2 regions of the Marinobacter panjinensis genome follow, and region 2 is predicted to be linked to the other one. Evidence: predicted binding sites of a transcription regulator. Region 2 holds the regulator's gene; the other holds the start of a gene.

Region 1 (16,130 bases), on a different contig from region 2:
ACTGGCGCGGTGTGACTGGGCTTCAATCTTTTCCAGGGTCTCTTCAAGCAACTGGTGATCCGGCTCTTCTTTAGCCAGCACGCGCCGGGCAACACGGGCATAGTTGGTGATGGCGGTCAGCGGCTGGTTCACTTCGTGGGCCACGCCCGCGGCCATTTCTCCCATGGTGGTCAGGCGTGAAAAGTGGGCGATCTGCTCCCGCTGTTCCTGCACCATGTTACGGGCGTTCTCGAGCGCCTGCTCGCTCTCAAGCTCGGCGGTGATGTCCCGGAATACCACTACGGCCCCGTGCAGTTCCTCCCCGTCGAGTTTGGGCGTGGAGCGATACTCCACTGGAAACGCAGTGCCATCCGCCCGCAGCATTTCAATATCCCGCTGATTTTCCGCAATACCCTGGCTGCACGTGGCATAAACCGGGAGCGACTCGCGTCCCTGGCCGGCAGTGCGGAAATGGAGATCAAAAAAATTCTGGCCAATCAATTCCTCAGCAGAGCTACCCATGGTCACGGCAGCGGCGGGATTGGCGAACACGATGACACCGGTAGCGTCCAGGCCGTAGATGCCTTCGCTGATGGAGTTCAGTATGCGAGCCTGGTCGTTCTCGAGCTGGCGATTGCGGGCCTGAAGCTCCCGCTCCAGGCGGATGACCCGGGCATGGGTCTTCACCCTGGCAATCACTTCCTGGGCCTGGAAAGGCTTGGAAATATAGTCTGCGCCACCGAGGGAAAAACCACGTACCTTGGCCTGGAGATCGTCCAGGGCGGAGAGAAATACAACGGCACTGTCTGAGGTAACCGGGTCGGCCTTCAGGCGCTCACATACCTGATAGCCGTCCAGTTCGGGCATCATGATGTCCAGCAGGATAACTTCAGGCTGGTGACGATGGGCGAGATCCAGTGCCTTTTCACCATCGTTGGCAATCAACAGGCGGTAGCCCTTGTCTTTCAGGGTTTCATAGAGCACTTTCAGGTTTTGCGGGTTGTCGTCAACAAGCAGAACCGTTACGTCTGTTGTCTCCAGGACAGCATCTGTCATATGAATACGGCCGGTTACGATAGTGATTGCATAATGCCGGCCAAATCAGCGCGGGTCGATAAGGTCCTTTACGGACAGAACCATACGCACCAGGTGTGCCAGTGAATGGGTACCCATCTTGTGCATGACCCGTGAACGGTGTATTTCCACGGTTCGCTGGCTGATTTCAAGCTCGATCGCTATGACCTTGTTGGCCTGCCCTGCAATCATCCGGTCCATTATCTCGTGTTCACGGGGGGTCAGGCTCTTCACCCGGCGCAGGATTTCCTGCTTCTCACCAAGGGTTTTGCGCTGTTCCCGGTCCTGCTCAAGCGCAGCTTCAATTTTCTGCAACAAGGCCTCTTCCCGGTAGGGCTTCTGAATGAAGTCCACCGCGCCCTCTTTCATGGCATCTACAGCCATCGGCACATCACCGTGGCCGGTCACAAAGATGATCGGAAGAATGGAATGCTTTTCGTTCAGTTTTTTCTGAAGTTCCATGCCGTCCATGCCGGGCATACGGATATCCAGCACAATGCAGCCAGCCATCTTTTCGGAATAATCCTTTAAAAAGGTATTGGCATTCTCGTAAGTGCTGACGGGCTTGCCATCGGATTTCAGCAGCAACTCCAGCGAGTCACGCACCGCCTCGTCATCTTCAACTACGTACACCGTTTGCTGGGAATCAGTCATGTGACTTGTCTCTCCTTTCAATTACCGCCGATACGCCTTAGTGAATCGACGGGTCTTTGTGGTCATCCCGGGCATGTTCCTGACGCTCGTGTTCGCGCATCTTCTCCAGACGTTGCTGGATCATGCCAAAAACAGTCTGTTTGGGATACCTGCCTTTTTTGTCTGCCCTGCCTGCCGGCTTGCCCAGCAAAAGCGTGATGGCCTCTTCTGCCCGGGACACCGAGTGAACATGAAACTTGCCGTCGCGGACTGCCTGTACGACTTCCTGATCGAGCATCAGGTTCTGCACATTGGTTGCAGGTACGATCACGCCCTGGGTTCCGGTCAGCTCGCCGACCAGTTTGCAGGTGCTGTAAAAACCCTCGACCTTTTCATTGACGCCACCAATCGGCTGAACCTCGCCGAACTGGTTGACCGATCCGGTGATTGCCAGGTCCTGCCGCACCGGCAGCCCCGACAGCGTCGAAACCAGGGCGCACATCTCTGCCAGGGACGCACTGTCACCGTCGACTTCGCCGTAATTCTGCTCAAACGTCAGGCTCGCCGACAGATGCATGGGGTCGGTGACGGCAAAATGGGAAGAAAGCCAGGAGCTGAGTATCATCACACCCTTGGAGTGGATGTTACCCCCCAGCTTCACGTCACGTTCGATATCCATCACGCCGCCATCACCATAATAGCAGGTGGCAGTGATTCTGTTGGACAGACCGAACTCGAAGCCCCCGGTCGAAAGTACCGACAACGCATTTACCTGCCCCACACAGGTACCTGTGGTGGACACCAGTGTTGAACCATCACGAATGGAGTCGTAGAACTGATCACGAATCCGGCTACTGCGATAACGGGCACTCTCCAGCGCCTGATCCACATGGGAGTTCTGGATCAGCCGGGCACCGGCCTGCCGGGCCCAGTAGTCGGACTCACGCAACAGGTTGGCAATATCCGCTGCATGCAAAGACAGGCGATCCTGATGCTCTGCCATGCGTGCACTGTGTTCAATGATACGGGCGACCGCCTTGTTACTGCAGTGAAGCAGCTTCTTTTCATCCACCAGGCTGGCGATGAACTTGGCATAAAGTACCTGGCTTTCGTCCGTTCGCATCATCTCGTTTTCAAAATCCGCCGTCACCCGGAACAACTCGGCGAACTCCGGATCGTACTCCTGCAGCAACATCCAGGTTTCCCGGTCGCCGAACAGCACGATTTTGACGTCCAGCGGGATTTCCTCAGGCTCCAGCGAGATAGTGCCCGACAGAGTCAATTCCCGCTCCAGGGAATTGATCTGAATGGTCTTTGAACGCAGGGCCCGCTTGAGGCCATCCCAGACAAACGGCTGCTCCAGGACCTTGATGGCATCCATCAGCAGATAGCCACCATTGGCGCGGTGAAGGCTGCCGGGGCGAATGAGGGAGAAGTCAGTAAACACCGTGCCTTTGAAAGTCACGCTCTCCACGTAACCGAACAGATTGTGGTAAGTGGGGTTATCCTCCACCACCACAGGCACTTCGTCGGTTTTCTGGTGGACCAGTACATTCACCAGGTAGCGACGGGGCATCTTCTTGTCCAGAGAGGCATAGGCAATGGCCGCCTGCTCTTCATTGTCTTCCAGGAAAATTTCCAGGCTTTCCGACAGATCCTTGCGAACGGCGTCGAAGTAAGCCACCACATCCGGCTGATCCCGATATTTTTCTATCAGTTCATCAATCTGATGGCCTGAAATGCCCTCCAGGGTCTCCTCATTAAGCGCTTGCTGGCTCTCCGCGTATTCCTGCTCCCAGTCCGCCAGTTTCCGCAGCGCCTGTCTGAGCTTTTTCTCCAGCTTGTTAATATCGCTTTCGAACTTGTCCCGTTGTGCCTCAGTCAGGGCCTGGAACGACTCGGCGGTATGCGCTTCATCGCCATTCATTGCCACCAGGCGATAGCCGCCCGGGGTCGTGATGTTCAGGCTGACTTTCTTTCGCTTGGCCTGGTCTGCGACCTTTTCCAGTTCGTCTTCCTGCTTCTTGACGTAGTCGTTCTTCAGCTTTTCAGCACGCTCCAGAAAGCTATCACTATCGAACGTCTGAGGGATCATTTTCATAAGACGCCCCATCAGCTTTTCCATGTCCTGCTTCAACTCCGTGCCCTTGCCGGCAGGCAGCCTGAGCATCCTGGGCACACGGGGCTCCTCGAAGTTGGCCACATAGCACCAGTCGTGGCTCTGGTTATCCGTGTCTACATGGTGTTCCAGGTACCGCAGCATCATGGTGCGCTTACCGAGCCCGTTGCGACCCACCGCATAAACGTTGTAGCCACCGTGGGGCATGGACAGGGCAAAACGTACCGCTGCCTGGGCCCGATTCTGGCCGACGATTTCTGCCAGGGGCTCGAGTTGACGGGTGGTCTTGAACGGTAAATCTTTTAAAACACAGGCTTTATAGAGCTGGTTCAGGGACAGTGACTTCAAGGTTCGGTCCTGTAACGGTATGAAAGCATTTGGTTATGGGCGGTCATTGTAGAATCTGGGGCCCGCCCTGTCGCGCTCAGCCTAAAGTTTTAGCCAAACTTGTCGATAAATTGATCAATCGGGCATAATTAGCCACCGCAGAAAGGCACAGGCAGGGCGCTCACAAAATGGATATTTACCGGAATCAACCGCAACCGCTGACAGTGATGGAGTCATTGCGCAAGCGCAAACCCTTTACGCTACCTGAACCGCAGCAACCGACCCCGTCTCCGGAAAAACCCCAGTGGGATCGTCGAGTACAACCCGACCGGCGGCGTGCGCAGGTGGCTTTTGAAGGACCGGATCGCCGCAAGAAGCGCTCCAGGCGCAGCCCACGCCTGCTGAACCCGAAGACCGCGCAGGAAGCCCCTGCCGAAGACCGGAGAGGCCGGTTGGTCAGTACCCGCGCGTAGAAATTGATAACCAGATCACAGTTCTTTGCTTGGTCATTTTTCACTCACACCTGCGGGAACTAAACTCCATGTCCCGATGGAAAAGCGGGCCGATCACAAACACAAGATCAGCAATGGATGCCAACCTATGACGAATGATTCCGCAGACCGCAGAATCAAGGACCGCTACCCTGCCATGTGCCTGAAGGTACAATTGCAGGAACGGGGCTTTTTTGGTCGAGGGAAGAATTCAACCGCTGTCACCTGCCTGGATATGAACCGTTACGGAATGGCAGTCCTGTGCCCAAGGCCGGTAGAGCCAAGAGCACGGCTTTATATGGATTTTGACGGCAAGTACATCCGCGAGTCCCGCGTTGCCGCCCAGGTGGTCAGCTGCCAACCCTTTCAGACGGGTTTCCGCGTAAGCCTCCAGTTCTGCTACTGTTTTGACAAGAAGGGTTATTCAAGGGCCGTGGATAACGCTCTTTCCCGCATTGAAGGCATCTACAACCATTACGCCAGCTAAGCCCTACTTAGAACAAACCCGCATCCAGGCTCGCCGCCATATAAAGCCCAAGTTCACGGCACTGTTCCTCGAATTCATCCCGATACTCGCCATGGCAAAGCAGTGGCTCCTGCACCAGACGCCAGCGTAAGCCGGTAGTAATCGATTCGATAGCACGGTGGGTTCCGGTACCGTCGAGCCCTGCGCGGATATAAAAGGTGAAGGGAAGCCCCTGGGTTTTCTCAAGACAGGGATAGTAGCTGCGGTCAAAGAAATCCTTTAACGCGCCGCTCATATAGCCGAGGTTTTCGGTAGTGCCGAGGATAATGGCATCACAGGCCAGCACGTCGTCCGGGCCGGCCTCCAGTGGCGGAAGCACGGTCACTTCAACATTTTCGATGTCTTCGTGCCTTGCGCCCTGCTCTACCGCTTCCCGTAGTTTGAGGGTATTCGGGGACGGCGCATGGGCAACGACCAGCAGTCTTTTTTTTGCATCCATATCACCTCCCCGATAGTGCGGAATCCAACCTGATCGTGCTTAGAGAAGCTCTCCGTTTGCGTCTGCTGTTGCCTCTTCAGCCGCCTCTTTTTTTGCCGGCTTGGGCATCAGCTTGTCACGTACAGCAGCTTCGATTTCGTTAGCGATATCCAGGTTCTCTTCCAGGAACTTGCAGGCGTTGGCCTTGCCCTGGCCGATCTTGTCACCCTTGTACGCGTACCAGGCACCGGACTTATCGACAAAGCCTTCCTTCACACCCATATCGAGCACTTCGGCCATGTGGTAGATGCCCTTGCCGTACATGATCTGGAACTCGGCCTGCCTGAACGGCGGGGCAACCTTGTTCTTGACCACTTTCACGCGGGTTTCGTTACCCACCACTTCGTCGCCGTCCTTCACCGAGCCAATGCGGCGGATATCGAGGCGAACGGAAGAGTAGAATTTCAGGGCGTTACCGCCGGTGGTGGTTTCCGGTGAACCGAACATAACGCCGATCTTCATGCGGATCTGGTTGATGAAGATCAGCAGGCAGTTGGCGTGTTTGATGTTACCGGTCAGTTTGCGCAGAGCCTGGGACATCAGCCGGGCCTGCAGGCCGACGTGGCTGTCGCCCATCTCGCCTTCAATTTCGGCTTTCGGGGTCAGGGCCGCTACCGAGTCAACAATGATGACGTCTACCGCATTGGAGCGCACCAGCATGTCAGCGATTTCCAGCGCCTGCTCACCGGTATCCGGCTGGGACACCAGCAGGTCGTCCACATTCACGCCCAGCTTTTCGGCGTAGATCGGGTCAAGGGCGTGCTCTGCGTCGATAAAGGCGCAGGTTTTACCGGCTTTCTGGGCTTCGGCAATTACCTGGAGGGTCAGCGTGGTTTTACCGGAGCTTTCCGGACCATAGATTTCACAGATGCGTCCGTAAGGCAGGCCACCAATACCCAGAGCGACATCCAGGCCGAGAGAGCCGGTGGACACTGCAGGAATGGCTTCCCGGGGCTGGTCGCCCATTTTCATGACGGCACCCTTGCCGAACTGGCGTTCAATCTGGCTAAGCGCTGCGCTCAGTGCTTTGTTGCGGTTGTCTTCCATTGTTGCAAACCCTCTGTCGCCTGTGCCGTTATCGGGACGGGAGCCCGGCGGCCGAAATCGTTAACTCCGGAACCCGGAAAAACCGGACCCCTGTATATTTGAACAGTATTAAAACATAACATCAGGGCAAGACCAACCCCTCCGCTTCAGGAGTTTTCCAGAAAGCTCCTAACCCCCTGTAACGCATACAGAACAGCCTGGCGCCGCACCTGATCACGGTCGCCCGGGAAGGTTTCAACCACCGCTACGGTGTCTGCCGGAGAACGGCCCCAGGCAAACCACACGGTACCCACTGGTTTGTCGTCGCTACCGCCACCGGGACCTGCAACGCCGCTGATAGCAACCGCAACACTGGCACCGGTTGTGGACAGTGCCCCGGCCACCATCTCTCGCACCACCGGTTCGCTGACGGCGCCCTGCTCGTTAAGGGAGGCCTCCGTAACCCCGAGCAATGCCCTTTTGGCGTCATTGCTATAGGTGACCAGCCCTGCCAGCACGTAGGCCGACGAACCTGCGCGGTCAGTCAACACCTTGGCAACCCAGCCGCCGGTGCAGCTTTCGGCGGTGGCAATGGTAAGCTGGCGCCGCTCCAGCAATTCGGCCAGTTGATTACCTGCGTCCGCCAATGCCTGGTCAGTCAGTGGCATAATGATCTCCTTCGTTTCATCATGGCGGTTATTTTCTTACAATCCCTGCCTTCACATAAAGCCAATGGATCCGGAACCGTTCATGTCAGCAGCCCAGACCGATCTGTCCCAGCACACTCCGATGATGAGGCAATACCTCAGGATAAAGGGCGAACACCCGAATGAACTGGTGTTCTACCGCATGGGGGACTTCTACGAGCTGTTTTACGAAGACGCCCGCAAGGCCGCCGAGCTGATGGACATCACCCTCACCGCCCGCGGGCAGTCCGGTGGCAGCCCGATACCCATGGCCGGCATTCCGTACCATTCTGCCGAAGGTTACATTGCACGTCTGGTGCGGGCTGGTCAATCCATTGCCATTTGTGAGCAGATTGGCGACCCCGCTACCAGCAAGGGGCCGGTAGACCGCCAGGTTGTGCGCATTGTGACACCAGGCACTCTCAGCGATGATGCTTTTCTGGAGGATCGTCGGGATAATCTGCTGGTCGCCATCTATAGCCACCGGGAGCAGTTCGGGTTTGCCTCCCTGGATATTTCCAGCGGGCGATTTACGGTGTCCGAGCTGGATGACCTTGAGGGTCTGCAGGGGGAGCTTCAGCGCCTGAGGCCGGCGGAAATTCTTGTCAGCGAAGATTTTCCCTATCAGGATGTACTGGAAGGCTACACCGGCATTCGCCGCCAGGGCCCCTGGTTATTTGAAGCCGACACCGCCCGCCGGGTGCTGACCCAGCAACTACAGGTACGTGATCTGACCGGGTTTGGCTGCGAAGATCTCACCCTGGCGATCTGCGCTGCCGGCTGCCTGCTGCAATACGCAAAGGAAACCCAGCGCACCGCCCTGCCCCACATCCGCAAACTAAGCCGGGAACGTCGCGAAGAGGCGGTTATTCTGGACGCCACCAGCCGCCGCAACCTGGAGATCGACACCAACCTGATGGGCGGCACCCAGCACACTCTGGCCTGGGTGATGGACCGCACGGCGACCGCCATGGGTGGCCGCCAGCTGCGGCGCTGGCTCAACCGGCCGCTGCGCGACGTTACCGTGGTTGAGCAACGTCAGCAGGCGGTTTCCGCGCTGCTGGACGGGTTTCACTACGAGCCGGTCCACGACCTGCTCAAAAGCATTGGCGATATCGAGCGGGTTCTGGCGCGGGTGGCATTGCGTTCGGCCCGCCCAAGGGATCTGGCGCGGTTGCGGGATGCCTTCCAGGCCCTGCCGGATTTACAGCAGGCTCTGAAACCGGTGAACTCACACCACATCGTGAAACTGGCCACCATCATCAGCGAATACCCGGAACTGGCGGACATGCTGGAGCGGGCCATCATCGATAACCCGCCGGTGGTGATTCGCGACGGCGGCGTTATCCGGGAAGGCTTTGACGAAGAGCTGGACGAGTTGCGCAACATCAGCGAGAACGCCGGCCAGTTCCTGCTGGACGTGGAGACACGGGAACGGGAACGCACCGGCATCAGCACACTGAAAGTGGGCTATAACCGGGTGCATGGTTATTACATTGAGATCACCCGCGCCCAGTCCGGCCAAGCGCCAGTGGATTACATACGCCGCCAGACCCTGAAGAACGCCGAGCGGTTTATCACCCCGGAGCTGAAAGAGTTCGAAGACAAGGCCCTCAGCGCCAAGAGCCGTTCACTGGCGCGGGAGAAGGCCCTCTACGATGAAGTCCTGGAAGCCGTCGCCGCAGAACTGGCACCCTTGCAGGATGCCGCCCAGGCCCTGGCAGAGCTGGATGTGCTTAGCAACTTCGCCGAGCGGGCAACCAGCCTGCGATTCAATGCGCCTGAATTCAGCAACACCCCTGGCTTCGACATCGAAGAAGGCCGCCACCCGGTCGTGGAACAACTGCTGAGTGATCCCTACGTGCCCAACGACCTGCTGATGGACCAGCAGCGTCGCATGCTGGTGATCACTGGTCCCAACATGGGCGGTAAGTCCACCTACATGCGCCAGGCGGCCCTGATTGCCCTGTTGGCCTACACCGGCAGCTTCGTTCCGGCTAACCGCGTGGTCATCGGCCCGGTGGACCGTATTTTCACCCGCATGGGCTCTTCCGATGACATCGCCGGCGGGCGCTCCACGTTCATGGTGGAGATGACGGAAACCGCCAACATCCTCCATAACGCCACCGAACACAGCCTGGTGCTGATGGACGAAGTCGGGCGCGGCACCAGCACCTTCGATGGCCTCTCACTGGCCTGGGCGACGGCGGAACACCTGGCCAGATATATTCGTTGCTACACCCTGTTTGCCACTCACTATTTCGAGCTCACGCAACTGGCCGATGACCTGGAACACGCCGTTAACGTTCATCTGACAGCCACGGAGCACGACGACACCATCGTATTCCTGCACAATGTCCACGACGGCCCCGCCAGCCAGAGTTACGGGCTGCAGGTAGCCAAACTGGCGGGCGTGCCCCAGGAGGTTATCCGTAACGCGCGGGAGCAACTCTCCCATCTTGAGGGGAGCGCAGCACCGGCCAACCCCCTGCCCGCTCAAGCCGCAACGGCTCCGGGCGAACCGGACAAGCGGACACGCCCGGCCCGGATCAGCGAGCCGGTGATGCAGGGAGATATGTTCGCCAGCCTGGAACCCAGCAAGGTGGAAGAAACCCTGGCAAAACTGGACGTTGACGGACTGACGCCGCGGGATGCGCTGAACCGCTTGTATGAATTGAAGGAACTACTGAACAAATAACTGGAAAATACGGCAGAATTGACCCATGTAATAACGATAGTGCGCCTCGGCGCTTGCGAGTGGGCAGGCCGCTCAATACAATATCGCGCAATTATTATTACACCGATGAGATTGACTACTGGACCAGGAAGCTGACTATGACGTTTGTCGTTACCGATAACTGCATCAAGTGCAAATACACGGACTGCGTGGAAGTATGCCCGGTTGACTGCTTCTACGAAGGCCCGAATTTTCTGGTGATCGATCCGGACGAGTGCATCGATTGCGCGCTGTGTGAGCCGGAGTGTCCTGCAGAGGCCATCTTTTCGGAAGACGAGCTGCCTGCAGATCAGGTTCAGTTTGTTGAACTCAATGCCGATCTGGCAGGCAAATGGCCGAATATCACCGAAAAGAAAGATCCGTTGCCGGACGCTGAAGAGTGGGACGGCAAGCCGAACAAGCTGCAGTACCTGGAAAAGTAATGGTGGCGCTTACTGCGTAGCCAGCTTTCCCCCGATAGCCACAAAAAAGCCGCCGGTCAGAGCGTTGAGCGTACGCTTGACGCCCTGCCCCACCCCAAGCCGGCGCGACTTGACCACCAGCACTGCCAGCGCACATTGCCACACCATCGCCAACACAAAGTGAACCCCCGCGAGGAACAACGATTGCTGGAAGGCATTTCCTGCCGGGTCGATAAACTGGGGCAACAGCGCCATATAGAACAGCGCGGTTTTGGGGTTCAGCACGTTGGACAACAGGCCCTCGCGGAACGCCATTGAGGCCGTTAGCGGTTTCATCCGTGACGGCCTCACACCGGCGGCTTCCGGCTCTGAGCGCTCTTCAGGGGCACGCCTCAGGGCCTGTCGCAATGAGCTCAGCCCCAGCCAGATCAGATAACACGCACCTGCCCACTTGAGCGCGGTAAATGCCCAGGCAGTCTCCACCAGCAACACGGAAATACCCAGGGCTGACAAGGTGGCATGGATGAACAGTCCGCTACAGATGCCCACGCTGGTCACACAACCATCCTGCAAACCACGCTCCACTCCACCCCGCCCGGCATTTCGCATCACCAGCAGGGTATCCACCCCTGGTGTCACCGTCAGCAGTGAAATGGCCACCAGATAGGCCCAGAACAGCTCGGTTGGTATCCACACGTCCAGATTCCCCCACGGAAAGCAGGAGTAATCAGCTCTCCTGCTGCAGAAGCTTTTTCGTCGCCGCCGACTTGTAGAAGGGCTCGAGACGACGGCGAATCAGGGCTTCAAGATACCCTTCCTCACGCAGCACGTCTATCAGCGGAACTGCCAGGGCACCCACTTCCGCCATCACCAGATCATGGTCAACACCTACGTCACTCAGCAGCTCAATCACCGGACTGTCGCCATACATGTCGAAAAGGCGCTCCACCACTGCCCTGGTACAGCCCTCGAAATACGCGGTCTTGCGGAACTGCAGCCAGAACTCGTACCCCAGCACCACAAACTCCTGCAGCTGGACGTCGCCCAGGCCTTCGTGGAGCTCTTCAATGGTGCGGTCTTCCACCGCAACCCAGGCCGCCATCACGCTGTCCCGCAGTTCATCGTCCGTCAGTGCCCGGTGCAGGAATTGCTCGCTGCGGGCAACCAGTCCCGGCAGGCTGTCCGACAGCCAGGTCTTGAACCGGCGCTCGAAGGATTCATCCAGCCCGGGCACAGCCTTGTTGGCCCAGCGCTTGCCAAACTTCATCATTGAGCCCACACCGGGAACACTCTTGGTGATCAGGTTGTCTTCATAGAGGTAATTCACCACACCCTGGTAGACCACGTTTGAAACCAGTTCCTGGTAAACCGGGTGCGCCATGATCTCGCTGATCACCCTCTCACGCTGCTGGCGAAGCTCAAGTGCCTCTTCCAGGAAACCTGTCGCCTGCTCGCGGGTGATGATGTCCCGCAGCCGTGAGGTTCCCTGGACCGGAGCATTCAGTACTTCGGTGGCCATTTCAGCTGCCATCTCCGGTATCCCGGCATCCAGCTCCATATCTATAACTATGCGCTGGATCACCCCCATCACCTGCTCCACCGAGATCAGACGGTTGAGCGTGATGGTGCCAGCGTAATCGAACAGGGCATCCACCTCGGTTGCCAGGAACCGACGCAGCTTTGCCCCTTTCAGGGACGCGAGTTCGTGTTTTACATGCTGCTCAAGCAGGGCATTGGCGAGATCCGTTTTGCCTTTGGTCATAGTCACGGTCCGGTGCTGTCTGAAAGTGGGCGACGAGAGTCAGAAGAGGAAGAGGCTAACACGAAGCCACGTCAGCTGCGTTTGCCGAAGAAACAGTCGGTAGGGTGCAGGCAGGCCAAGAGGCAATGTCGCTCCGGGACTGGATAAGATGAGGGTTATTGGAAATCGCTAAATTCGTGAGGCTCTGCTGCCAGGGCCAAGCAAAGGCTGCCCGGGCCAACGTAGATGCTGCTGGTAATACCCATCTGGGAAAGCAGTAGCTCCACACCATTACTCTCGCACGCATCCCGCAGGCGGTTCAGGCCCGGCAGGTCCTCGATTTCGGTCCAGGTCAACCCACAGGACAGGCTGACATAGGGGGTCAGCAACCCCGCCTCCACCCGGCCAGCGGCATAGTTCATGACCTTTTCAACCGCCATGTCAAAACTTCGGGTCTTGGCGGCAGGCTGGCCCTGGGCACCCTGGCCGAATATCACCGGGGTGATGTTCAGAGCCTTGCCCAGAAAAGCCACCAGCGCCGACACGCTTTTGTCACCGCGCTTGCGGGCCCGCTCGCGAATGTAATGCAGATCACGGGGAATCACGCAGGTATAGATCTTGTCAGTGAAGGTTTCGACTTCATTACGGAGTGCATTCTTTGACAGTTTCTGCTCGATCAGCCTGAGCGTATGAGCTGCCAACAGGCCCTGGCCAGCAAAAATCTGCTTACTGTCGATGACACGCATGGAAAACTTACCATCACGCCCGGCAGCTTTGCGTGCCTCCTCGTAGTGCGACATGACCGTATTCATGGCTTCGGTGGCGTTCTGGAAGATCAGGCTGCGGGAGCGGGTAACGGTTTCGCAAATCGCCACATCAAACTGGGTGACAATCTTCTCCATGAACAAGTCATGGATCTGCTGGGGAGAGAAGGCCTGTGTCTCCGCATGGTGGCCCTTTTGCAGCAACCCGCCCTGATAGAACTCCTGGGTTCGCACCGGATCGTGCTCATCGATGTAGGTCTGGCCGTCGATCACGGCGGTCACGGGCAAAACGAACAGGTCGTGCTTTCGGCTGAACTCGTAGGGTAAATCGCAAGCCGAATCCACTATAAGACCAACGCGCATGGGGGCCTCCAGCTGCGGGAAGTTGTTCCTGCCGGACACTTCCCTTTATTGTCGTTGTTCGTAGCAGCGCCCAGTCTTACACAAAGCCGTGGTAATTTCAGCACCCTGCTAACCAGCAGTTTGCTCCAGCTCAAGTTCGTTGAGGTTTTTATCGATCAGCTCACGATTATCCTGTTGCCAGGGGTGAAACCCCTCGCGGAAATAGGCCAGAAAGTCCGGCAGACACTTACGTAAAACGCCCGGTTTTCCCCACAGAAAGTTGATCCCGCCAATCCAGGTGCCCGGGCTCCATAACTTGCCATCGGCTTTCAGCAGGCTGCAGGTGTTCAGGAAGGTGTACTTGAAGAAATTCCAGCTCACGAACAGGAACACGATTCGCCGCAACCGCTCGTTGCCGACGCAATGGCGGTAGACATCGAAAGCCACGGACTTGTGCTCGGTTTCTTCAATGGCATGCCAGCGCCACAGTCTGGCCATACCGGGGGTGGCACCCTCCATCCACTCCGGATGGCTGAGGATTGCATTGGCCAGCACGGCCGTATAATGCTCGGCACCGCAGGTTCCCGCAAGCTGACGGCTGGGTGGCAGCTTGCCCACCCATTCCATGTGCCTGCGAAAACGCTGGTCAATGGCATCGATATCATAGCCCCGCGCCTTCAGGGCTTCGTTGTAATGCTTGTGCTCCCGGCTGTGCAGCGCTTCCTGGCCGATAAACCCGCGTATTTCCTCTTTCAGCTTGGGATCATCCACCTGCTCGCGATACAGGCGGACCGCATTGATGAACTGCTGCTCTCCCTCCGGAAATTGAAGAGAAAGTGCATTAAAGAAGGCGGTGCGGAAGGTGTCGTTACCGTGCCAGAGCGTTTTGAGTTCTTCGGCAAGATCGAAGCGCAGGTGCCGTGGGGAAACGGAAACACCCTCAGGGGTGGAACTGATAGTCATGACTGCCTCCGGTTTATTGTGATTATGGAGCGGCATTCACCGTACAGCGGGAAACCACGTACGAAAATTGATCAGAGGGGCCAGTTTAAACCTGAATTCGGTTGCGAAGGAAGGCTGAAACAGAAAAAACTGGACAAATTGTCACGAAATGACAAATTGTCAAAACATCATGAAACCGAGGTATAACCCCGAACCACCTCAGGATTCGGCGGCCACTGCGGTTGCGATGGCGCCCAGGCGACCAATCGCCTGCTCAATCCGTTCGCTCCAGGGGTTGGCGCCATTGAGCCGCAGGCAGTTTTCGTATTTGTCGGTGGTGGAGAACATCAGCCCCGGAGCGACATTGATATTTTCCTCCCGCGCCCGGCGGTAGACCTCGGTGCCTGAGGTATTACCCGGTAGCTGAACCCACAATACGAAACCACCCTGTGGCCGGCTGACCGCGGTGCCTTCCGGGAACGACCGCCCCACGGCGGCCCGCATCCGCTCCGTCACCTCACGAAAGCGCGGCCGCACTGACCGCAGGTAGCGGTCATAGCCCCCCTGTTCCAGGAAATGAGCCACCGCCAGCTGCGGCACGCTTGCCGTACCCAGGTTGCTGAAGTACTTCTGCTGACGCGCCTCGGCCAGGTATTTGCCGGGCATCATCCAGCCAAGGCGCAGCCCCGGCGAGATGGTTTTGGAGAATGAGCTGCAATAGATAACATTGCCAGTGCGGTCGAACACCTTGGCCGGCCTGGGGCGTTCACCGCTATGGAACAGGTCACCGTAGATATCGTCCTCAATCAGCGGCACGCCCGCCCGCTCAAGCATCTGCACCAGCTGCTGCTTGCGCTCATCAGGCATCCGCGCACCCATGGGGTTGCTGTGATTGGGGACCACCACGCACGCTTTCACCGGCCACTGTCCCAGCGCCAGTTCCAGCCCCTCCAGGCTCATTCCTTCGGACGGGTGCGTCGGCACTTCAATCACTCGGAGCCCGACAACGTCCAGGGCCTGCAGGATGCCAGGAAATGAAGGCGACTCAACCACCACGATATCACCGGGCCGGGTCACTGCCTTCAGGGCGAGAATGATCGCCTCCTGGGCGCCGTTGGTGGCAATAATATCGTCCGGCGTCGCCATGACGCCAAGCGTAGCCATTCGCTGAGCCAGCTGGCGCCGGTACTCAATCTTTCCCGGGAAAGCGTAATCCAGGGTTTCAAGCCCGCGCCTCGCCGCCCATAAGGTGGCCTGCTGAATCTGGCGAACCGGCAGAAAATCCGGATGCGGCACCGCAGCGGCCAATGGCACCATGCGCTTTTGCTCGTCGGCGCACAGGTCCAGGGCCATGTCCCTGGCGCTGACCGGCACGGGTCTGGCCCTATGCTTCTGCATCACCGGTTCGGGCGTATCCCACCGGGGCAAATGCACAAAATAGCCTCTGCGCTCCCGTGCCTCCAGATAGCCACGGGCCTCCAGCGTCTGGTGGGCCTGAAGCACCGTCGAAACGCTCACGCCAAACTGGCGACTGAGCGCCCGAACACCAGGCAGCCGCTCTCCTTCGCGATATACCCCATCACGAATCAATGCGTGCAACTGGTCTGCTACCTGATTATAGAGAATGCCCATTGCCCAATCCTGCCAGATCAATCGAGAGTAGAGGCAGTACAGATCAACCAGATTCTGACCAGCACAGATGTCGGATAGATGAAACTGTACCGGTTCAAAACCACAATATCTGAATCTGTTATGGTTGTCTGCACCGGCGGAGAATGGTGATCAGCGTCCAGAAGAAGGAGTTTCACCATGACCGCACTGAACCGATTACAGCCCCACCCGCTGACAGACGCACGACCGGCCA
Region 2 (16,130 bases):
CCCTATCTGGATATCGAAGCCATTCGGCGGGTCGATACCGTCGTGGCGGGTATCCGGCTTACCGGGCCGGTAAGCGCGCCCCAGACCGAAGTGTTTTCCGAACCGGAGATGCCCCAGACCGATGCGTTGTCCTATGTGATTCTGGGCCGGGCACCCCAAAGCAGGGGCGATGAGGGGCAGATGAGCCGGGCAGCCATTTCCCTGGGCCTGACCCAGACCAACAAGTTAACCCAGGGTCTTGGGGAAGAGATTGGTATACAGAATCTGATGCTGGAGGCGGAGGGCTCCGGAGATGAGTCGGCGGTGGTGGCCAGTGGCTACCTGACCGATGAGCTCAGTATTCGTTACGGTGTGGGCATTTTCGAGCCGATCACCACCGTTGCCTTGCGCTATGACCTTGGCCGGTATTTCTATCTGGAAGCCGCCAGTGGCCTGGCAGCTTCCCTGGATATTTTCTACACCCGGGATTTCTGACCCGGCCCGCTATTCCAGCTCGAAGGTGGCACTGACCCGGGATGTCAGTTCCCGCGGGCCGACGTCGGACACGGTGTCAGACGAGGCGCGCATTTCCGCCATCATCGGAACCGGGGGCTGATAGCCACCATCGATGTTGATGTTGATCACCTCGCCGCACTGCTTTTCAAGTTCGTTGGCAACAAACTCACACCTTGCCCTGGCGTCAGCGATGGCGCCGGCCAGTGCCTGCTTGCGGAGGCTGCTTTCATCGGAATGAAAGAACTGGTGCGGTCCCACGTTGTAGTCCATACCCAGTGCCTGGGCCTGCTCCAGGATGGGATTGAGAAGGGACAGGTCGTCAATGGTAAAGCTCACAGTTTGTGAGGCAACGGCCACCTTTTCCGGTTTCTGACTACGCTCCTGGGACGGAATCGAGCGGCTGTAGAGGTTAACCGATGCATCGCTGTAAGAGCCCAGCTGGTCACGATAGTCACTGATGCCAGCCCGCCATTGTTCCATCTGCTCATTCACGCGTCGGGTCGCTGTCTCCGGCAGGCTGTGCTCGGCATTGGCGGTAAACTGCAGTCGTGCACTGTCTGGAGTATACTTTACGGAAGCCTGGCCGCTCAGGCTTACTTCCCCGGCGATTGCGCACAGCGGAAAGACCGCCAGGGTGGCAGGAAACAGCAGGTATCGATGGACGTTGGGCAACATTGTGGGATCTCCATGCTTTTACACAATAATCAGGTCAGGTTGACTCCCCGGGAGCGTGACATCCTGCTCAGGCTGACCGGGAGCGATCCCCATTATGTGACGACCCGCGCGCAACTGAAAGAGTGGGCTGCCCGTCATCTGGAAGCCCTGCCCGGTGATGCCAGGGAAATACGGGAAATCAAGGCTGTTCTGCAGCATTATCTGCCGCTTTGACCGGGCAGGTCGTCACCGGCGTCGTCAGTGTCTGTCGGTTCATCCAGCCTTATCAGCTTTCTCTCCTCCGCAGCATCAACAAAATGCTTGAAGATACGCCGGTGGCCACCGTGATACAGCAGATATTCCGGATGCCACTGAATTCCCATCAGCCACTGCCCGCGAGTATTCTCTATCGCCTGCACGAAATGATCATTGTCCAGGGCGACCACACGAAGGTGGTGTCCGAGCCTTTTGATGGCCTGGCTGTGAATCCGGTTGGCGCCAATCACCGGCTGGCGCATGACTTCTCCGAGACGGCTGTCGCTGACCACCCGAACGGTCTGCATTGGAAACAGCAGCGGGCGGTGACGGGTGTTGACTCGTAGAGGGGTCACGTTCTGGCACAGTGTGCCACCACGGAAGATATTGATGAACTGGGCGCCCCTGCAGATGCCCAGCACCGGAATATTCAACTCTTCGGCTCGGGATAGCAGGCGAACATCGGTTTCGTCCCGGCGCGGGTCATAATTTGCCGTTACCTGCGGTGTCTGCCCATACCTTGAAGGGTGAACGTGGGTGCCACCTGACAGGACCAGGCCGTCCAGCAGGGATACGTCTACTTTCGAGCCTGGGCGAATGAAGTGGGTACGAGCTCCATGCATGCGCAGGGCAAAACTGATCAGCCGGTGGGACAGACTTCGTCGGACAGGGCCGCTGATGCCGATGGTGAGGCCGGGATGTTCCGGCTTTTCCTGGACGGTGTCAGACATAGTTCCGGGACCGCAGCCACTGGTCAGACGTATCGAGCCAGCTATGGGTCAGATTGTGGAAGCTCAGTTTGCGACTGTTGCGAAACTCGGTCACCAATGCGGCCAGATCCCCGGCGTTGGCCGCCAGTTGCTCCAGTATCACCCAGTCATTCCATACCGTTGAGAAATGCCAGAGCGGGTTGTCGATATCGCAATCCGGCAGCCGGTAATGCAGGGTGGGCCTGCTCTTGATGCGTTCGTCTTTCACATACCTGGCCAGCAGCTCGCTGTTCAGGTGTGCAAACAGCGGCAGCAGGTCAAGCGCCTTGTTCCGTGTCGGATTATAGTGGAGGTAGTCCTTCATCAACTGATCCATGTCCGGATCGTAGCCTTCAGACATCAGCAAATCGATGTAGTTGCTGCTCCAGGGTTCAATGTAGCTGGTCAGTTTGCGGCTCAGATCGATCTGATGCCGTGCCTTGAGCCATTCGTAAAGCGCTGCAAACGCCTGCAGATAACGCACCAGGGTTGAAGCTTTCAGATCCGGCAGCTCTGGATTCAGTTGCAGGCCGAAGGCGTAGTAGAGGGCTTCCCGGCTGCCAAGGGCGCCCGCCTTGCGCAGTTCGTCACAAAGCGTTTCGATGCGCTCAAGTTCACTGAAGGGTAACGGAGGGCTGACAATTTCCAGAGGCACGATTTTCTCGGCCGCGGCATCTATCACACTCATTGCCTGGCCCCCGAGTTCCCGGACCGATTCCGGTAACCGTTGATCCTGCAGATCCAGGTCCTTGATGGGGTCCGAATCCAGTTCGATGGCGAAGGCGCCTGCATCGGTGGTGATTTCCGACACGTAGCGGGAAACCGGTTTCGCTTCTCCGTCAAGCAATCGGGTGGCAAGCGATACGAGATCCTCGTACCCGAGGCCGGATAATTCTATCTCGACACCTACTTTCCGTTCCTTTCCGTCATCGGTTCTCATGATGTCCGGCATACGGCATCTTTTGCTCATTAATGCGTCTCCACAAAGGGTTAGCAATACCTTAACACAGTCCCTCGGGCTGAAAGTGACGGTTACCGGCCAAATAAGGCGGGGCAGCGGAAAAATTCCAGGCATGGACTTTACACTGGATAAAACACTGTATATAGTCAAATCACTGTATATAAAAACAGGGCTAACCGGGGTCACCGACACATGAAGCTGACAGCAAGGCAGACACAGGTACTGGAAATCATTCGTCGCTCCGTCGACGAGACGGGATATCCGCCGACACGCGCGGAGATTGCCGCCGAGCTCGGATTCCGTTCAGCCAATGCCGCTGAAGAGCACCTCAGGGCATTGGCCAGGAAAGGGGCCATCGAGATGGTGCCGGGGGCAAGCCGTGGTATCCGTCTTCCGGAGGTCGAAGCGGACCCGGGATTGCCCGTGATAGGCCAGGTGGCAGCCGGTAGCCCGATTCTGGCCCAGGAGCACATCGAAGATCACTGCACCCTGCAGCCCGAATTCTTCTCGCCCTCGGCGGATTACCTGCTGCGTGTGCGCGGTATGAGTATGAAGGACATCGGCATCCTGGATGGGGATCTGCTTGCCGTGCACAGGACCAGCGACGTACACAATGGCCAGATCGTTGTGGCCAGGGTCGGTGAAGAGGTGACTGTGAAGCGGTTCCGCAAGGACGGCTCGAAAGTGTATCTCATCGCAGAGAACGAAGAGTTTGCGCCCATTGAAGTGGATCTGACAGAACAGGAATTATTTATTGAAGGTTTGGGTGTCGGTGTTATCCGGCGCTCGGATCTTCACTGATACCGCGGTATCCGGACATTTCCGGCAGTGCTCTGCAAGGTATCAATTGCGCAGGGCCCGGCTTAAAGGCAAATGAGGCTTATCATGGAACAACTCAGCTTTAATCAGAACCTGGCTTACGCTCACGGAGGCGGGAGATTCGTCGGCCCGGAGGCTGTCGGTTTGAGCAGCCATGATGTGAGCCGGGCGCCGGTCACCCGCACCCGCACGGTACAGCCAAAGGGTAACGTGACGGAAATCATTCTGCCTGAAGGGCAGGTTGAAAATTTCCAGCTGTTGCTGCCGATGCTGACACAGCTGAACCAGGAAAAACGCTGGCTGGCCTGGATCGACCCACCCCAAAGCCTGGTCAGCAAGTGGCAGACCATGCGTGGGATTGTGGCAGGCGAATTACTGGTGTTGCGGTCTACTTCGGACTACCCGGCCCGGCAGCTGGCCGAGCGGGCGTTGAGCGCAGGCACCTGTCATGCCGTCGTGATGTGGACACGGAAACTCGGGCGTGAAGCCCTGACTTCACTGGAGCAGGCCTCTGCCCGGGGTAACAGCCACGGCGTTGTGCTGCGCCAACGCTGAAGGTTCAGTAAATCCGGGATCAGTGAAGCGTATAGGAAGGCCGGATTTCATGAGAGTCCGGCTCTTCTTCCCAGTCGATATCGTGGGCGACATTGCCTGCTGCTTCTATGCCGGTGGCAATCATGGCCTTGGCCACGTCCATCTCCCGGTCTTCCATCATTTCCCTGGCTTCAGCCGAAAACGATATTTTCACCAGTGGTGCGCTGTCGTCGTCAATCCGGCGAAGTGCATAATCGCCATTGCTCAGTTGTACAATCTCGAAAAAAGAGGGTGACATTCAGTTAGCCTTTCAGTTCATTCCCCGGGTGGCGGCAGTTTGCAGCGGCGGACCGCGGTATTACCACTCGCTGTGCCGTTCCTCAAGGGTGTCGGTAAAGTTTTTGATCGCACTCAGGGTTTGCTCAAGCGCCTGTTTCGATCTGTCTGGACCGGTGTCCGCAGCAACAGCAATCACATTTTCGTCACTCACGGTTTTTTTGGCCGCTGGCGGGTTGCCCTGGTGCCGCTCCAGTTGCTCAAGATGGTTCCACCAACTGTGAGCTTCGTTAACGAGCTGGTTCAGTTCTGCTGTCTCCGGAATCTCATCGCCCAGCAGTTCCGTCAAAGCTTCCAGGCTTTCGGGCCGCCCCAGCTTGTCCTGATACATTCTTGCGACCATGACCAGAACCAGCTTTCTGGCCCGCAAAGCAAGTTCAACGGCTCCCTGAATCAGGGCTTCACGCGCGGGCACACTGTCGTTGCCATCCAGCTGACCCAGCAGGGTCCTGGCAAGGAAAATCTTCTGGGAAACCAGTGAATGCCACGATGACGCCATGGAGATACCTGCATACGGGGTTAAGGTCGCGCGACGAATTAACTGACAATGATAACATTTCTGGTCAGGAATTTCTTCCTTCCTGAGAATCCACGAGCCTTTGACAAGAAACTACAAAGAATCACTTGAAACGGGCGTTTGAATTTGGCAAAAAGGCGCCCGGTTTGAGTAACTTTTGATCGTCTGGCTTGGGATTCCAGTGAACGGAAAGTCCTGGCTGTCCGGCGTCCAGATCAGTTTCAGTGGAGGTGGAAGGGAATGCGTAACCATTTGGTCGCAGGTTTTACAGTGGCAATGCTCGGATTTTCCGGTAGTAGCGTCTACGCGAAGGTCAGTGAGTCCGAGGCCGAGCGGTTGGGCAATGAACTCACCCCCGTTGGTGCACAGAGAAAAGGCAATGGTTCTGGCAGTATTCCGGAGTGGACCGGCGGTCTGACAACACCACCGTCGGGCTGGAAGCAGGGGCAGGTGGAAATCAATCCATTTCCCCGGGATGAGCCCTTGTTCGTGATTTCCGCAGACAATGTGGACCTGTATCGCGATAAGCTCACAGATGGCCACATCCAGATGCTGAAGCAATATGGCCCGGAGTTTGTAATGCCGGTTTACCGGACCCGCCGTACGGCGGCCTTTCCGGAGCATGTTTATGAAAAATCCCGGGAAAATGCACTGAGTGCCGAACTGCTCAGTAATGGTAACGGTGTGCGGGACACGATCATGACCAGCCCCTTCCCGATTCCGAACGATGGTCTTGAAGTAATCTGGAATCACATTCTTCGTTATCGGGGCGAGGAACTTTCATTTCGCAGTTCCTCCGCGACCCCGCAGGTGAACGGTTCTTACAACCAGGTTGTAAACCAGTACGACTATTTTTTAGCCTACAGCCGCAAAGGGGCGGATCTAGAGGACATCGACAACAAGATCTTTTACCTGAAGACCGACACCATAGCGCCCTCCAGCCTGGCAGGCACCATCACCCTTGTGCACGAAACCCTGGACCAGATTCGCTCGCCGCGTCTTGCCTGGCGGTATGACTCCGGTTCCCGGCGCCTGCGCAGGTCACCAAACCTGGCCTATGAAACCGACCTGCCCAACTCCTCTTCATTGAGGTCCGTTGATCAGAAAGACATGTACAACGGCGCTCCGAACCAATACGACTGGGAATTGAAAGGGAAGCGGGAAATGTTTGTCCCCTACAACGCTTACAAGCTTCATGATGAAGACGTCAGGCCGGACGATGTCATTCGCCCGCAGCACATCAATCAGCAGCTGGCGCGTTATGAACTGCATCGGGTATGGGTGGTGGAAGCAAAGCTGCGCACCGGTATCAGCCATATCTATTCCCGTCGTGTATTCTATGTAGACGAGGACAGCTGGCAGATTCTGGCCAGTGAGGAATATGACAGTGAGGGAGAGCTCTGGCGCGTATCCGAGTCTCACAATATCAGCTACTACAGTGAGCCGGTATTCTGGACTACCATGGAGATGACGTACGACCTCAAGGCGCAGCGTTACTATATTGATGGTCTGGACAACGGTTTCCCGGCCCTCGATTTCAATCCCGGCTTCCGCGGCAACCAGTTCTCGGCGTCAGCAGCCCGCAGGGCGGCTCGTCGCTGATAACTGTGATGGCCGGGGCCCTTTTGAATCCCCGGCCATTGTCCGGGCCATACAGCGATACTGGAGATGCAGGTATGTCGGCGCCGGAACAACTGGAAGCAGTGGATACCCTGGTGGAGCATCTGAAAACCGCTCTAGCGGAGAAAAACTGGGAAGAACTGTCGCGCCTGAGCAAATTGGTCAAACCGACCATTGAACCGGTGATGACAGCCCTGGAAGCCGGAGAGCTGGCCCCGGAGCCGGTACGGGAACGGTTGGCAACCCTTCAGACCTATTGTGACCGTGCCAATATTTCGGCAAATGCGGCCAAGGCGGAAGCCCAGCAAGCGCTCAAGGAAGTGAATCAGAACCGAAGCGCGGCAAAAGCCTATCAGAACGTCTCTTCAAATCGTCCCAAATAGCGTCATAAAATTGACTCGGGCGCACTTACAGTCTTAAATACCGCTCACAAATCCCCGCAAGAGATTCGTTTGAATGTCGAAGAATAATAAGGTGCTGGTGCTCAGCGAGGACGACTCCAGAAAGCGTGATATTGCCACCATACTTGAGTTCATTGGCGAGGAAGACGTCGTGTTCGGTGAGGAGGCGTATGCGCTGCTTGCCAGTGGCGATCCGGAAAAGCTGGATGAGATCTCTGCTGTCGTCGTCAACGGTGAAGACGCCGGTGTGCGCAAGACTGTCTCGGTGGTCTGTGAGGCCACTGTGGGCGTGCCTGTGCTGATGATCGGGTACCCGGACCTCAAGCAGTTGTCAGAAGATCAGGCCAGCCGCGTTATTGCCCGCATGGAGTGGCCCCTTAACTACACCAAGTTTGTGGATTCCATGTATCGCGCCCAGGTCTACCGTGACCAGTTTTCACGGTCGCGTGAGCGTGGCCAGCAGCGTGGATTGCAGCTGTTCCGCAGCCTGGTGGGTACCAGCCGCAAGGTGCAATCTGTGCGCCAGTTGATGGAGCAGGTGGCAGACAAGGATGTGAGCGTGCTGATTACCGGCGAATCCGGTACCGGTAAGGAAGTGGTGGCTCGCAATCTGCATTACCATTCCGCCCGACGGGACAAGCCCTTCGTCCCGGTCAACTGTGGCGCTATACCTGCAGAGCTGCTGGAAAGTGAGCTGTTCGGCCATGAGAAAGGTGCCTTTACCGGGGCCATTACCGCCCGCGTTGGAAGGTTTGAGCTCGCCGAAGGTGGCACTCTGTTCCTCGATGAAATTGGCGATATGCCCCTGAACATGCAGGTGAAGATACTGCGGGTATTGCAGGAGCGCACCTACGAGCGGGTGGGCAGCAACCGCACCCAGTCCGCCGATGTGCGGGTAATTGCGGCAACCCACAAGATTCTCGAAGACATGATCGAAAACGGCGATTTCCGGGAAGATCTTTACTATCGCCTGAACGTCTTCCCCATTGAGATGCCGGCCCTGCGGGAACGTGTAGAAGACATCCCGCTGCTGATCAATGAATTGATCTCCCGTATGGAGAAAGAGAAGCGTGGCTCACTGCGGTTGAATTCCGCGGCGATCATGAGCCTGTGTCGCCACGACTGGCCGGGTAACGTGCGGGAGTTGGCGAACCTGGTGGAGCGGTTGGCGATCATGAATCCATACGGGGTCATCGGGGTGCAGGAGCTGCCCAAGAAGTTCCGCTACGTGGACGACTACGATGAGAATCGGCCGGTCGAGGACTCGGGGATGCCCTCCAATATTCCGGGGCTGGTGGGGCTGGACGCTCCGGCCCTGTTACCGGTGAACGGTATCGATCTGAAGGACTACCTCTCCAACCTTGAGAAGCAGCTGATCCAGCAGGCTCTGGATGAGGCCGGTGGGGTAGTGGCCCGGGCGGCGGAGAAGCTGCGCATTCGGCGGACGACGCTGGTGGAGAAGGTGCGAAAGTATGGGCTCCGGGATGAGGATGAAGAGGCCGGGGAAGGCTGACGGCTGCACGCCTCTAACTGTGGAGGAGCCTTCCCGGCAATATGTTTCAAACGGCGTCAAAGGTTTGTAATCTTTGACGCCGTTGTTGTTTTCGGGTGACGTAAACCCGTCATATGTCCGTTCTTTGATTTTCCTTCCTGTTGAAATATAAGCAAAAAGTAAAGTTGGCACGGTGCTGGCTTAGGTCTGCCCAAACGATCCATCCGATTGGTACGGGCCGGAGTTTGGTCCGGTCAGAGGGCGAGTTTATGAGTCAGTTGCAGTTTGTTGGTTTGTCGTCGGCGAAGAAGCCTTTAGCCACTGAAGGGCCTTCAGCCAATGCGGCGGCGGATGTCAATGACAAGGTGACGGCGTTGTTCCCGGAGCAGGATGATGAGGCTGTGGGTACGGCGCTGGATCTGTTCAATCAGATGTCCCGGCAGATTACTGATTCCTATCGCACGCTGGAATCCCGTGTTAACCAGTTGTCCGGGGAGTTGTCTGCAGAGTCGCAGCAGCGTCAGGCGGAGCTGGAGCAAAAAGAGGAGTTGGCGGACCGGCTTTCCACGTTGCTTCATGCGCTTCCTGCCGGCGTGGTGGTACTCGACAGCCAGGGTGTGGTGACGCAGACCAATCCGGCAGCAATCACCCTGCTCGGTGAGCCCCTTGACGGTGAGCGCTGGGTGGATGTGATTCGTCGCTGTTTTGCGCCTCGGCGGGATGACGGCCATGAGGTGTCGCTGAAGGATGGCCGCCGGGTGAGTATTGAAATCCGTACCATGGAGAACCAGCCAGGGCAGTTGATCCTGCTGACGGATCTGACAGAGACCCGTCATCTCCAGGCCCAGTTGGCCCATGCCCAGCGCCTGTCGGCCATGGGCAAGATGGTCGCGTCGCTGGCCCACCAGATTCGCACGCCGCTTTCCGCCGCCATCCTGTATGGCGGGCACCTTGGCCAGGACGACCTGGATGAGGAGATGCGCCAGCGTTGCGCTTCCCGTTTGATGTCCCGTCTGACGCATCTTGAGCAGCAAGTTCGCGACATGCTGATTTTTGCCCGCGGCGAGACCCGGCTGGCGGAGGAGCTGTCTGCTCCTGCGCTGGTCCAGGCGCTGGCGTCTGCGCTGGACGGGCTGAAACTGCCTTCCGGTGTGGCCGTGGAGCTGGACAGCCAGGCAGACAGCGAGTCGCTGATGTGTAATCGCGATGCTCTGGTCGGCGCCTGTACCAACCTGGTGAATAACAGCGTGGAAGCTGGCGCAACGACCGTCACGGTTGCCATAGCTTCTGCCAATGGCGAACTGGTGGTTAGGATCGCCGATAACGGCCCCGGGTTTTCTCCGGAGCAGGCCAGTCAGCTTCTGGAAGCTTTCTATACCACCAAGTCTCACGGCACGGGGCTCGGGCTGGCGGTGGTCCAGGCTGTTGTGAAAGCGCACCAGGGCCGGTTTGCTATTGAGGCGCCCTCCGAGGGGGGCGCTGTGGCAACCATTTCGCTGCCGTTGTTGCGTTCGCTGTCGGCCGGTGGCCGGCATTCGCAAGCTAAAAAAGCATAACTGACCGGAGGCAATCATGGCCAAAGCCCAAATTCTGATCGTTGAGGATGACCACGATCTGCGTGAAGCGCTGGTGACCACACTGGAGCTGGCGAAGTTCCGGGTGCGGGAAGCTGCCGATGCCAGGCAGGCACTGGCACAACTGGCCGAGTCACCGGTGGACATGGTCGTGAGTGACGTGAATATGCCCGGTATGTCCGGCCATGACCTGCTGCATGAGATACAGAGGTTGTACCCCGGGTTGCCGACCATGCTGATTACCGCGTACGGCCAGATCAGCCACGCGGTTTCCGCCATGCAGGCGGGCGCCATTGACTACCTGGTGAAGCCGTTCGAGCCGGCCGTGCTGGTGGACGCCGTCAGCAAGGTCGTGGGTGGCGGCCGTCAGAAAGGTGGCGATCAGCCGGTAGCGGAAGACCCCATCAGCAAACGCATGTTCCAGTTGGCAACAAAGGTGGCGGGCAGCGACTCAACGGTGATGATTTCCGGCGAGAGTGGTACCGGTAAAGAAGTGCTGGCGCGCTATATTCACCAGCAATCGCCCCGGTCCGAACAGCCTTTCGTTGCCATTAACTGCGCGGCGATTCCCGAGAACATGCTGGAAGCCATCCTGTTCGGCCATGAGAAGGGCGCCTTCACCGGTGCAGTTGCATCCTCTCCCGGCAAGTTTGAGCAGGCCAACGGCGGTACCATTCTGCTGGACGAAATCTCGGAAATGGATCTGAGCCTGCAGTCCAAATTACTGCGAGTGTTGCAGGAGCGTGAAGTTGAGCGGGTGGGCGGACGCAAGACCATTGTGCTGGACGTGAGGGTGATCGCCACTACCAACCGGGACCTGTCCGACCATGTCCGGGAAGGCAAGTTCCGCGAAGACCTTTATTATCGGTTGACGGTATTTCCCATGCACTGGCAGCCACTGCGCGAGCGCGCACTGGACATCATGCCCCTGGCCACTGCCTTGCTCAAGGCTCATTGTCGCAAGATGAAGCTTACAGGCGTGACCTTTGCGCCTGACGCCAGGAACGCGCTGATGACACACCGGTGGCCCGGCAATGTTCGCGAACTGGATAACGCCATCCAGCGCGCACTGGTGCTGCACCAGGGTAACGTGATTCATGCCGGCGACCTGTGTCTGGAACTGGGTATTACCGGACGGATGGACAGCGGTTCAGCTTCCGTGACGCCCGGGCAGGTTGCGCCCGAACCGCCTTCCGTAGCAGTCGCTCAGACAGGCGAGAAGACGACTGATCAATCCACCGGGAAGGGCTTTGAGGATCTGGCCTCAACGTCTCTTGGGGACGAGGTTCGCCAGCGTGAATTCCGGATCATAATCCAGGCCCTGAAAAAGGAACGTGGCCGTCGTAACCGGGCTGCGGAACAGCTGGGCATAAGCCCCCGCACGCTCAGATACAAGCTGGCCCAGATGCGCGATGCGGGCATTGATCTGGATGCCGAGCTGGCCGCCGCCTGAATTCCTTTAGCCACTCTTTCGTGCGGCACCTTCGGGTGCCGTTTTTTATGGGCTCGTCAAAAGACTGTCGTTGTCTTGCGCCTTCCTGCCAGAAAGTTCATTAAGTTTATGAAAATAATACAATAATTAATATTGGCCTGTGGTTTGCTTTAACCCCGGAAAGCGATATCCAGTTCAATGGCTTGCCCGCTACAGGGGCGGTCCGGGAGAGTGAATCATGGTTCAACGTGCTGACATCAACAGTGTTCTGTCCGAAATCCGCAATATGCGCTCGCAGATGATGGAGAATCAGCGGGTTGAGCAGGATAACAATATCCGCGGTCGGATAGATGGGCCCTCCCGGTTGCAGGAAACCCCTGAAACCCCGAAATTCAGTGACATGCTCAGCCAGGCCGTAGGGTCAGTGAACGAGTTGCAGCAGTCGTCCAATGATCTCAAGACCGCTTACGATATGGGCGATCCGAATGTGGATATTACCCGTGTCATGATTGCGTCCGAAAAGGCGTCCATTTCCTTCGAGGCACTCACCCAGGTACGAAACCGGGTGGTCAAGGCCTACGAAGACATCATGAATATGCCGGTTTGATAGCGGAGCAGACCCATGGCCAGTTTACCTGCCGAAACCTCATCCTCGAATATGCCCGCGGCGCGTGGTGACGACACCGGCGAAAGCCGTAGTGATCTGATATTCGGGTTCAACAGGCTCAACCTGCTGCGGCAGGTGGGACTGATGGTGGGGCTTGCCGCCAGTGTTGCACTCGGTGTTGCCGTGGTTCTCTGGGCGCAGGAACCCAACTACCAGCCGGTGGTGGGGGATATGTCCGGGTACAACCCTCAGGACGTCACCACCATTCTTGACGCCAACGGTATTGAATACCGCATGGAGCCGCGCACCGGCGCTTTGCTGGTGCCTTCGGATGAGGTTTATAACGCCCGTCTGAAGCTGGCGGCCGAGGGTGTGACAGACGAGCAGACGATGGGTTACGAGCTGCTGGACCAGGATCGCGGTCTGGGCACCTCCCAGTTCATGGAAACCATCAGCTTCCGCCGGGGCCTGGAAGGGGAACTGGCGCGAACCATTGGCAGCATGCGCACGGTTCGTGCGGCACGGGTTCACCTTGCAATCCCCGAGCGCTCCGTGTTTGTCCGTGACGCCCGCACACCGACTGCCTCTGTTTTTCTGGAAGTGGTAGCAGGCCGCCGTCTGGAGCACGAACAGATTGCCTCGATTGTGAACCTGGTCGCCGGCAGCATTCCGGAAATGTCCAAGGACAATGTCACCGTGGTTGACCAGAGTGGAAACCTGCTCACCGGTCGCGATGACGGCGGTGACAGTCGACAGATGGAAGACCAGTACGATTACACTGCACGCGTTGAGGACCGCCTGACCCGTCGGGTTGCCTCTCTGGTACGCCCCGTGGTCGGAGACGGGCGGTTCCGCGCCGAAGTGACGGCAGACCTTGATTTTTCTTCGGTGGAACAGGCCGAGGAGCTTTTCAATCCTGAACAACAGGCAGTGCGAAGTGAACGCCAGATGTCCGAGCGTCGTGCTGCTGGTGGTACCGGTGGCATTCCCGGTGCTCTGTCCAACCAGCCGCCGGCCCAGGCAACCGTGCCGGAGCAGGCCAATGATAGCGACGAGGGCGGGGCACAGGCGCCGCCGGTGAATGTACGTGAGGAGTCCACCCGTAACTACGAGATGGACCGCACGGTCAGCTACGTGCGCCAGGAACTGGGCCGGGTAAAACGGTTGTCTGTAGCCCTCGCAGTTGATGACATGAAAGTAGTGGATCCCCAGACCGGAGAGGTCAGCTACGAACCCTGGCCTGAGCAGGAGCTGCAGCGCCTGACCATGCTGGTGCGTGACGCTGTTGGTTATTCTGCGGCCCGGGGAGACAGTGTTACGGTCATGAATACAGCCTTCGCAGCCCAGGAGCAGATGGAATTCGAAGCGCCGGGATTCTGGGAGCAGCCCTGGTTCTGGGACCTGATGAAGCAGGTACTGGCGGGACTCGTGATCCTGGTGCTGGTACTGGGATTGTTGCGCCCGACCCTGAAGAGTCTCTCTGGTGGCGGTCGCAACGAACGTCGGGGCGATTCTGGTGAGGACGGTTACGAAGGCCTGGATGGCATTGAGGGTGGCGACGCCCTGCGTGAGGCCATGCACTCGCAGGACGATCTGCTTTTGCCCGGGGCAACAGACAGCTATGATAGGCAGCTAAATGCACTGAAAGGCCTGATTGCGGAAGACCCCGCCCGGGTCTCCCAGGTGATGCGCCAGTGGGTGAATGTCGATGACTGATGAGAACAACCGCCAGCCTGAGGCGCCGCAAAAGCTCCAGCGGAAAATTCCGCGGGTAGAACAGGCGGCGATCCTGCTGATGTCACTTGGCGAAAACGACGCTGCCGAAGTGCTCAAGCACATGGGCCCGAAAGAGGTGCAGCGGGTTGGTGTGGCCATGGCCCAGATGAAGGATGTCAGCAAGGATGACGTTACCTTTGTGCTGAACCAGTTTGTCGAGGCCGTCGGCGGTCAGACTGGTCTGGGCGTCGGCAACGATGATTACATCCGCACCATGCTTACCCAGGCCCTGGGTGACGATAAGGCCTCGAGCCTGATTGACCGGATTCTTATCGGCGGCAACACCACCGGCCTGGATACCCTGAAGTGGATGGAGCCACGTGCCGTCGGGGACATCATTCGCTATGAGCACCCTCAGATCCAGGCCATTGTTATCTCCTATCTTGATCCTGACCAGGCCGCCGAAATCCTCGGCACTCTCGACGACAAGGTGCGCCTGGATGTGATGATGCGGGTGGCTTCCCTGGAAAGTATCCAGCCACAGGCACTTCAGGAGTTGAACGACATCCTCGAGAAGCAGTTCTCTGGTGGTTCCGCGGCCCAGACCAGCCGCATTGGCGGCGTCAAGCGCGCTGCCGATATCATGAACTTCATGGACCGCAGTATTGAGGGCGGCCTGATGGATTCCATCAAGGATATGGACCCGGATCTCGCGTCCACTATTGAAGACCTGATGTTTGTCTTCGACAACCTGAAGGACATTGACGACCGGGGTATTCAGGCACTGCTGAGAGAAGTGTCCTCCGAGGTGCTGGTCGTGGCCCTCAAGGGTGCCGACGACGGTGTCCAGGAAAAAATCTTCAAGAACATGTCCAAGCGCGCTGCCGAACTGCTGCAGGATGATCTGGAGGCCAAGGGGCCGGTGCGTGTCAGTGAAGTGGAGTCGGCACAGAAAGACATTATCACCATTGCCCGCCGCATGGCTGAAGCGGGTGAAATCACCCTCGGCGGTGCTGGCGAAGAAATGATGTGATGAAAGATCCCCGCCGCAACCTCGATCGCATCCCCAAGGAGAATCTCACCGCTTATGAGCGCTGGGAGCTGCCTCTGTTGGATGCCCGGGGTAACGAGGTGGCCCGGGAAGAGGAGCGTGAAGTAAAGCCCCTGACCGCGGCCGATATTGACGACATTCGCCAGGCGGCCCATGAAGACGGCCATAGTGAAGGCCGGGAGGCCGGATACCAGGCCGGTTTCAGCGAAGGCCGGGGAAAAGGTTATCAGGAAGGGTATGAGGCCGGTGTTGCCGAAGGCCGCGAGCAGGGAACCGAGCAGGGGCTGGCGGAAACCCGCAAGGAAGTCGACGTCAAGCTGGACCGGCTGGAGCACTTGCTGGGTGAGTTGTTGGTTCCCATCCAGCGCCACGAGGATGAGGTGGAAACCGCCCTGGTTAATCTGACCACCGTGCTTGCCCGCGCCGTCGTGTTCAGGGAACTGTCACTGGACTCGTCCCACATCACCGAGGTGGTCCGCCACGCAATGGCGTCATTGCCCTCTACTTCTGAAAACGTGCGCGTTCATATTCACCCCGACGACTACCAATGGGTCAGCGAGGTCGCCGGGAAGTTTGAGGCAGCCACCTCCATTGTTGAGGATGCCTCGATTCTGCGGGGTGGCTGCAAGCTGGAAACCCGTCACAGCCTGGTGGACTTCACGGTTGAAAAGCGGTTCCAGAAAGCCATTCAGGGCATGCTGGACAAACAGCTGGACACTGAGAAAGCCGGTGACGTGGAAGAACTTGACGCCATGATGAGCGATCTCACTGACTTCCAGCACGGTGTACTTGATTCCGATCAGGACGAGAGCCGCGAGCGGGAGACCGACGAGGGCAAGGCTAAGGGTGAGAGCGATGACGGCGCACCTGGCTGAACGCCTCGCAAGATTACAGGATTCGTTTACCGAAGAACTGCA

Evidence for each region. Region 2 encodes LexA, which represses DNA repair genes until DNA is damaged. Its sites were predicted from a motif close to CTGTNTNNNNANACAG; they were not measured.
Region 1: a site for LexA is predicted at 6,765-6,780, ahead of recA (recombinase RecA). Genes of this name have one in related genera too.

Annotation. Positions count from the first base shown of each region.
Region 1 covers NZ_SZYH01000002.1:439,942-456,071, reverse strand. The annotation lists gene FDP08_RS18445 (ATP-binding response regulator) at 1-1,035, opposite strand, end outside; gene fixJ (response regulator FixJ) at 1,081-1,707, opposite strand; gene FDP08_RS18435 (Lon protease family protein) at 1,745-4,153, opposite strand; gene FDP08_RS18430 (hypothetical protein) at 4,321-4,605, shown strand; gene FDP08_RS18425 (PilZ domain-containing protein) at 4,733-5,110, shown strand; gene FDP08_RS18420 (flavodoxin family protein) at 5,118-5,588, opposite strand; gene recA (recombinase RecA) at 5,628-6,674, opposite strand; gene FDP08_RS18410 (CinA family protein) at 6,821-7,321, opposite strand; gene mutS (DNA mismatch repair protein MutS) at 7,404-10,037, shown strand; gene fdxA (ferredoxin FdxA) at 10,175-10,498, shown strand; gene FDP08_RS18395 (LysE family translocator) at 10,508-11,173, opposite strand; gene FDP08_RS18390 (hypothetical protein) at 11,205-12,239, opposite strand; gene FDP08_RS18385 (DegV family protein) at 12,395-13,345, opposite strand; gene FDP08_RS18380 (metal-dependent hydrolase) at 13,454-14,287, opposite strand; gene FDP08_RS18375 (aminotransferase-like domain-containing protein) at 14,486-15,898, opposite strand; gene FDP08_RS18370 (hypothetical protein) at 16,076-16,130, shown strand, end outside.
Region 2 covers NZ_SZYH01000001.1:1,194,578-1,210,707, reverse strand. The annotation lists gene FDP08_RS05490 (translocation/assembly module TamB domain-containing protein) at 1-474, shown strand, start outside; gene FDP08_RS05485 (SIMPL domain-containing protein) at 484-1,170, opposite strand; gene FDP08_RS05480 (hypothetical protein) at 1,183-1,383, shown strand; gene FDP08_RS05475 (gamma-glutamyl-gamma-aminobutyrate hydrolase family protein) at 1,368-2,135, opposite strand; gene FDP08_RS05470 (amidoligase family protein) at 2,128-3,123, opposite strand; gene lexA (transcriptional repressor LexA) at 3,307-3,915, shown strand; gene FDP08_RS05460 (cell division inhibitor SulA) at 4,000-4,488, shown strand; gene FDP08_RS05455 (hypothetical protein) at 4,508-4,765, opposite strand; gene FDP08_RS05450 (DUF6586 family protein) at 4,826-5,302, opposite strand; gene FDP08_RS05445 (DUF1329 domain-containing protein) at 5,561-6,922, shown strand; gene FDP08_RS05440 (SOS cell division inhibitor) at 6,997-7,323, shown strand; gene FDP08_RS05435 (sigma-54 dependent transcriptional regulator) at 7,397-8,854, shown strand; gene FDP08_RS05430 (sensor histidine kinase) at 9,103-10,389, shown strand; gene FDP08_RS05425 (sigma-54-dependent transcriptional regulator) at 10,406-11,860, shown strand; gene fliE (flagellar hook-basal body complex protein FliE) at 12,078-12,446, shown strand; gene fliF (flagellar basal-body MS-ring/collar protein FliF) at 12,462-14,162, shown strand; gene fliG (flagellar motor switch protein FliG) at 14,155-15,195, shown strand; gene FDP08_RS05405 (flagellar assembly protein FliH) at 15,195-16,088, shown strand; gene fliI (flagellar protein export ATPase FliI) at 16,069-16,130, shown strand, end outside.